2 linked regions of the Variovorax paradoxus B4 genome follow. The protein of the gene in region 2 interacts with the protein of the main gene of each other region in a pairwise test. Links are inferred from orthologs where the notes say so. Each region holds a gene or a part of one and is shown on either strand. Other genes may lie near its edges.

The links. Proteins that work in one complex are often made in the same cells at the same time.
Region 1: the proteins of nusG (region 2) and rho interact in binary tests that used the Escherichia coli proteins (3 or more experiments, as listed by UniProt). The link is inferred for Variovorax paradoxus B4 from one-to-one orthologs.

Annotation. Positions count from the first base shown.
Region 1 is NC_022247.1:2,616,182-2,619,396, forward strand. The notes cover bases 242-3,215. They hold rho (transcription termination factor Rho), read right to left. Parts: upstream 2,375-3,215; coding sequence 1,109-2,374; downstream 242-1,108. Other genes in these bases: VAPA_RS12110 (oxidoreductase), read left to right, coding at 242-1,057; trxA (thioredoxin TrxA), read right to left, coding at 2,556-2,888; VAPA_RS12125 (PD-(D/E)XK nuclease family protein), read left to right, coding at 3,047-3,215. Outside these bases: more of VAPA_RS12110, read left to right, coding at 1-241. UniProt on the Escherichia coli protein: Facilitates transcription termination by a mechanism that involves Rho binding to the nascent RNA, activation of Rho's RNA-dependent ATPase activity, and release of the mRNA from the DNA template.
Region 2 is NC_022247.1:799,954-803,313, reverse strand. Bases 189-3,134 are described here. They hold nusG (transcription termination/antitermination protein NusG), read right to left. Parts: upstream 1,999-3,134; coding sequence 1,378-1,998; downstream 189-1,377. Other genes in these bases: tuf (elongation factor Tu), read right to left, coding at 2,616-3,134; secE (preprotein translocase subunit SecE), read right to left, coding at 1,999-2,382; rplK (50S ribosomal protein L11), read right to left, coding at 809-1,240; rplA (50S ribosomal protein L1), read right to left, coding at 189-808. In the rest of the region: more of rplA, read right to left, coding at 110-188; more of tuf, read right to left, coding at 3,135-3,360. UniProt on the Escherichia coli protein: Part of the processive rRNA transcription and antitermination complex (rrnTAC). The complex forms an RNA-chaperone ring around the RNA exit tunnel of RNA polymerase (RNAP).

The sequences.
Region 1 (3,215 bases), 1.8 Mb from region 2 along the record:
GCGCGCCGGCCTCGTCGGCTATGGCTTTGCCGGCCAGACCTTCCATGCGCCGGTGCTTTCGGCCGTGCCGGGGCTCGAACTGGCGGCCGTGGCGAGTTCCCGTCCGCACAAGGTCCACGCCGACTGGCCCGGCGTGGCGGTGGTGCCCGACGCCGCCGCGCTCGTAGGCCGGTCGGACATCGACCTGGTGGTGGTGGCCACCCCCAACGCCCAGCACCATCCGGTCGCCAAGGCGGCCCTGGAGGCCGGCAAGCACGTGGTGGTGGACAAGCCGTTCACGCTCGACGTGGCCGAAGCCAGGGAACTCGAACTGTTGGCTCGGCGCAACAATCGCGTGCTGGCCGTCTATCAGAACCGGCGTTTCGACGCCGATTACCTCACGCTCAAGGACGTACTGGCCAGTGGAGAACTCGGCCGGCTGGTGTACCTGGAGTCGCATTTCGACCGTTTTCGCCCCGAGGTGCGCGACCGCTGGCGCGAACAGAAGGTCCCGGGCGCGGGCCTCTGGGTCGACCTGGGCTCCCATCTGGTCGACCAGGCGGTCCAGCTGTTCGGAATGCCCGACACGCTGCAGCTCGACACCGCGGCCTTGCGCGACGGGGCGCAGGTCGAAGACTATTTTCACGCCGTGCTGCGCTACGAAAGCGGCCCGCATGCGCCGCTGCGCGTGGTGCTGCACGCCACGACGCTCGCGGCCCATGCCGCGCCGCGCTACATCGTGCACGGCACGCGCGGCAGCTACATCAAGCACGGTGTCGATCCGCAGGAAGACGCGCTGCGCGCTGGCCAGCGGCCGCCGATTGCAGGGTGGGGCGCCGACCCGCAAGACGGCGAACTCGTGGTGCCCGGCAGCGACGGCGGCGAGCCGCAGCGCCGGATATGGCCCACGCGGGCCGGCAACTACCTCGAGTACTACGTCGCGGTGCGGGATGCGATCCTGGGCAACGGTCCGAACCCAGTGCCTCCCGAGCAGGCCGTCGCGCTGATGGAACTGCTCGACATCGGCCAGCAGAGCGCCGCCGAAGGCCGGGCGATCCGCATCGTCGAACGCCCATGAAAAAAGCGCGTTGACCCGAGGGCCAACGCGCTTTTGCGGCGAGCGTGGTGCTCAGCCGCCGCGACGCATCATGTCGAAGAACTCGACATTGGTCTTGGTCGCCTTCATGTTCTTGAGCATGAGCTCCATCGACTCGATCTCGTCCATGTTGTACATGAGCTGGCGCAGGATGCGGGTCTTCTGCAGGATCTCGGGCGCCAGCAGCAGTTCTTCGCGGCGGGTGCCGCTGCGGTTGAGCTGGATCGACGGGAACACGCGCTTTTCGTACAGGCGGCGGTCGAGGTGGATTTCGGAGTTGCCGGTGCCCTTGAACTCTTCGAAGATCACTTCGTCCATGCGGCTGCCGGTGTCGATCAGCGCGGTGCCGATGATGGTCAGCGAACCGCCTTCTTCCACGTTGCGCGCGGCGCCCAGGAAGCGCTTGGGGCGCTGCAGCGCGTTGGAGTCGACGCCGCCAGTCAGCACCTTGCCCGACGAGGGCACGACGTTGTTGTAGGCACGGGCGAGGCGGGTGATCGAGTCGAGCAGGATCACCACGTCCTTCTTGAGCTCGACCAGTCGCTTGGCGCGCTCGATCACCATTTCGGCCACGTGCACGTGGCGCGCCGCGGGCTCGTCGAAGGTCGAGGCAATGACCTCGCCCTTCACGGTGCGCTGCATTTCGGTCACTTCTTCAGGCCGCTCGTCCACCAGCAGCACCATCATGTGCACTTCGGGGTAGTTGGCGCTGATTGCGTGGGCGATGTGCTGCATCATCACCGTCTTGCCGCTCTTGGGCGGCGCCACCAGCAGGGCGCGCTGGCCCTTGCCGATGGGGGCGATGATGTCGATGATCCGGCCCGTGATGTTCTCGTCGCTCTTGACGCCGTCGCGTTCCAGCTTCATCTGTTCCTTGGGGAACAGCGGAGTCAGGTTCTCGAACATCACCTTGTGCTTGTTCTGCTCGGGCGGACCGTCGTTGACCTTGTCGAGCTTGGTCAGCGCGAAGTAGCGCTCGCCGTCCTTGGGCGTGCGCACTTCGCCTTCGATCATGTCGCCGGTGTGCAGGTTGAAGCGGCGCACCTGGCTCGGCGAGATGTAGATGTCGTCCGTGCTGGCCGTGAAGCTGGTGTCGGGACTGCGCAGGAAGCCGAAGCCGTCAGGCAGGATTTCGAGCACACCGTCGGCAAAGACCTGTTCGCCGGCCTTGGCGCGCTTCTTGATGATCGCGAACATCAGCTCCTGCTTGCGCATGCGGCCGACGTTTTCGATCTCAAGCGCTTCAGCCTGCTTGAGGACTTCAGACACGTGGAGTGCCTTGAGTTCGTTTAAGTGCATGGAATGACCCCTTGCGGGGCAATCGATCGGAAAAACGGGGGAGGTTTGATGTGAGGCGAGAGCTGCCTCACAAACCGGGGAACTCGAACCGGTTACCTCGAAGGGCCCGGTGATCTGTGGGAGATTATGACAGCAAAAAACCGTCCGGCCAACGCATTGCGCGCTGGCCGGTTGAAATGCCTCAGGCGAGCTGCTGGTCGATGAAGGCCGTGAGTTGCGCCTTGCTCATGGCGCCGACCTTGGTGGCGGCCAGCTGGCCGTCCTTGAACAGCATGAGCGTGGGGATGCCGCGGATGCCGAACTTGGCCGGGATGTCGCGGTTCTCGTCGACGTTGAGCTTGGCGATCTGCAGCTTGCCTTCGTAGGCGGTCGACACTTCGTCGAGGATGGGTGCGATCATCTTGCAGGGGCCGCACCATTCGGCCCAGTAGTCGACCAGCACCGGCTGGCTGGACTTGAGCACGTCGGCTTCGAAGGAGGAATCGGAGATGTGTTTGATCAGGTCGCTGGCCATGTGATGTGTCCTTGTGCGCAGAGAGTTTCGGTGCAGCTAAAGTGCTGGTCATTGTGACAGAAACCAAGGGGTGGGGTGCCATGCGGGAACGCTATGACACCGATAGCAAAAGCCCTTTGCGCGTCGCGCCTCCCCGCTCTCCAACCCCTCGATAGAACATGAACGAAGGCCACCCCGTCCAGGCCCTGTGGTGCGACCCCGCCGACGGCGTCGTCGCGCGCATCGCCGGCGCCATCGCGCAGCGCGGGCTGCACGCGGCGCGCACCGTGGTGCTGGTGCCGTATGCGCAATTGATGGGTGTGGCCCACGACATGTGGTCGCGCTGCG
Region 2 (3,360 bases):
CAATTAAGTGCAGGCACCCTGCACACCAGCGGTCTTGGATGGCCCACGGCAACCGAAGCTGCCGCGACCCACCACATTCGCCCCACCCTTCCGGGTGAAGCAAATCTCTTTAGCTCGCCGAGATGGTTTGCGTGTCCACGCGGACACCCAGACCCATGGTCGACGACACAGCCACCTTGCGCAGGTACACGCCCTTGCTGGTCGCCGGCTTGGCCTTGACCAGAGCGTCGATCAGCGCAGCGAGGTTGCCTTGCAGCTTGTCGCTGTCGAACGAGCGGCGGCCGATCGTGCCGTGCACGATGCCGGCCTTGTCGACGCGGAACTGAACCTGGCCAGCCTTGGCGTTCTTCACGGCCGTGGCGACGTCCGGAGTCACCGTGCCAACCTTGGGGTTGGGCATCAGGCCGCGCGGGCCGAGGATCTGGCCGAGCGTACCGACGACGCGCATCGCGTCAGGGGCAGCAATCACGACGTCGAAAGGCATGTCGCCAGCCTTGACCATGGCAGCCAGGTCGTCCATGCCGACGATGTCGGCGCCGGCGGCCTTGGCTTCTTCAGCCTTGGCGCCCTGGGCGAACACGGCCACGCGCTTGGTCTTGCCGGTGCCGTTGGGCAGCACGACGGCGCCACGCACGACCTGGTCCGACTTCTTCGCGTCGATGCCGAGCTGCACGGCCACGTCGATCGATTCGTCGAACTTGGCGGTGGCGGCGTCTTTCACGATACCGATCGCGTCAGCCAGCGGGTACAGCTTGTTGCTGTCGACCTTGCCAGCGAGCGCTTTTTGCTTCTTGGTCATCTTGGCCATTTACACGCCCTCCACATTCACGCCCATCGAACGGGCAGAGCCGGCGATGGTGCGAACTGCCGCGTCCAGGTCGGCGGCAGTCAGGTCCTTCATCTTGGTCTTGGCGATCTCTTCGAGCTGTGCGCGCGTGATCTTGCCGACCTTGTCGGTGTGCGGACGGGCCGAGCCCTTGTCCAGCTTGATGGCCTTCTTGATCAAGGTGATCGCCGGCGGCGTCTTGATGATGAAGGTGAAGCTCTTGTCAGCGAACGCGGTGATGACCACCGGCAGCGGCAGACCAGGCTCGACGCTCTGGGTCTGCGCGTTGAACGCCTTGCAGAACTCCATGATGTTCAAACCACGCTGGCCCAGTGCGGGACCGATGGGTGGTGACGGGTTGGCCTTACCAGCTGGGACTTGCAGCTTGATGAAGCCGACGATTTTTTTCGCCATGCTTTGCTCCTTGCGGGTGATATCGCCTTGGCTTTCGCCGCGGCTCCCCGGGGTTGAACGACTCTTCGATCAAGGCCGCGCGCCGAGTCGGACAACGCGCAGCCGGGAATGGTTCCGGTCCGCGGACCGGCGGGGGCTCAGGTCTTCTCGACCTGGCTGAACTCGAGCTCCACGGGCGTTGCGCGGCCGAAGATCATGACCGACACGCTGACCTTGCTCTTCTCGTAGTTGACTTCCTCGACGGTGCCGTTGAAGTCGGTGAACGGGCCTTCCTTGACACGCACGAATTCGCCCACGGTGAACTCGACCTTGTGGCGCGGCTTCTCGGTGCCCTGCTGCATCTGGCTGACGATGCCTTCGACCTCTTTCTGCGAGATCGGGGCCGGACGGTTCTTGGCGCCGCCCACGAAACCCGTCACCTTGTTGGTGTGCTTCACCAGGTGCCAGCTCTCGTCGTCCATGATCATTTCGACCAGCACGTAGCCGGGGAAGAAGCGGCGCTCGGTGGTGCGCTTCTGGCCGTTCTTGATCTCGACCACTTCTTCGGTCGGCACCAGGATGCGGCCGAACTTGTCCTGCATGCCGGCGCGGTTGATGCGCTCGATGATGTTGCGCTCGACGGCCTTTTCCATGCCCGAGTAGGCATGCACCACGTACCAACGCAGATCAGGGTTGGCGGCGGGAGCCAGCACGGAGGTGCTTTCTTCCTCCGGCGTGCCCGGCGTGGTGTCAACTGCGTTCACTGGATCAGCGGTCATTTATTTTCTCCAGCCCAGAATGAGGTCGAAAAACACCCATTCGAGCGTCTTGTCGGTGAGCCAGAGGAAAACGGACATGACTGCCACGAAGGCAAACACGTAAGCCGTCATCTGCATTGCTTCCTTGCGGGTCGGCCAGACGACCTTCTTGACCTCGCGCCACGAATCGCGGCCGAAGGCCCACAACTGGCGGCCATTCTCCGAGCTGCCGAAGGCGCCCACGGCCGCGGCCAGGCCGACCAGCAGCGCAGCCCATTGCACCAGCGAGCCCTGGCGCGCCAGCAGATAGAACGCCACGATGGCGCCCACTGCCAGCACCACCGACGCGGCCAATTTGGCCTTGTCGGCACCCGTGCTCACGGTTTCGATTTGAGAAGTGGCCATGTTTGGCTGATTTCCTGTGGCCTTTCGGCCTTCAATTCAATGCGCCTTCTTGAGACGCCGAAGCCCATCGGGTCACGATGGGCTTTTTTAGCCTCCCATCGGGTCAACGACGGGCTTCTTTCGGAGGCGCCACCTAGGTGGCAGGGGCAGTAGGAATCGAACCTACAACCTTCGGTTTTGGAGACCGACGCTCTGCCAATTGAGCTATACCCCTCCGGTACTCTTTGCTCGACTTAGATGTCGAGGATCTTTGCCACGACGCCCGAACCCACGGTGCGGCCGCCTTCGCGGATGGCGAAGCGCAGGCCTTCTTCCATCGCGATCGGGTTGATCAGCTTCACGGTGATGCTGACGTTGTCGCCGGGCATGACCATTTCCTTGTCCTTGGGCAGCTCGATCGCGCCGGTCACGTCCGTCGTGCGGAAGTAGAACTGCGGACGGTAGTTGTTGAAGAACGGCGTGTGACGCCCGCCTTCGTCCTTGGACAGCACGTACACCTCGGCGGTGAAGTGCGTGTGCGGCTTGATCGAGCCGGGCTTGCACAGCACCTGGCCGCGCTCGACTTCTTCGCGCTTGGTGCCGCGCAGCAGCACGCCGACGTTGTCGCCAGCCTGGCCCTGGTCCAGCAGCTTGCGGAACATTTCCACGCCGGTGCAGGTGGTCTTGACGGTCGGACGGATACCGACGATCTCGATTTCCTCGCCAACCTTGATCACGCCACGCTCGACAGCACCGGTCACCACGGTGCCGCGGCCGGAGATCGAGAACACGTCTTCCACGGGCATCAGGAAGGTGCCGTCCACGGCGCGCTCGGGCGTCGGGATGTAGGTGTCCAGGGCGTCGGCCAGCTTCATGATGGCCTGCTCGCCCAGCGGGCCCTTGTCGCCTTCGAGGGCGAGCTTGGCCGAGCCGTGGATGATGGGGGTGTCGTCGCCCGGGAACTCGTACTTGTCGAGCAGTTCGCGCACCTCCATTTCG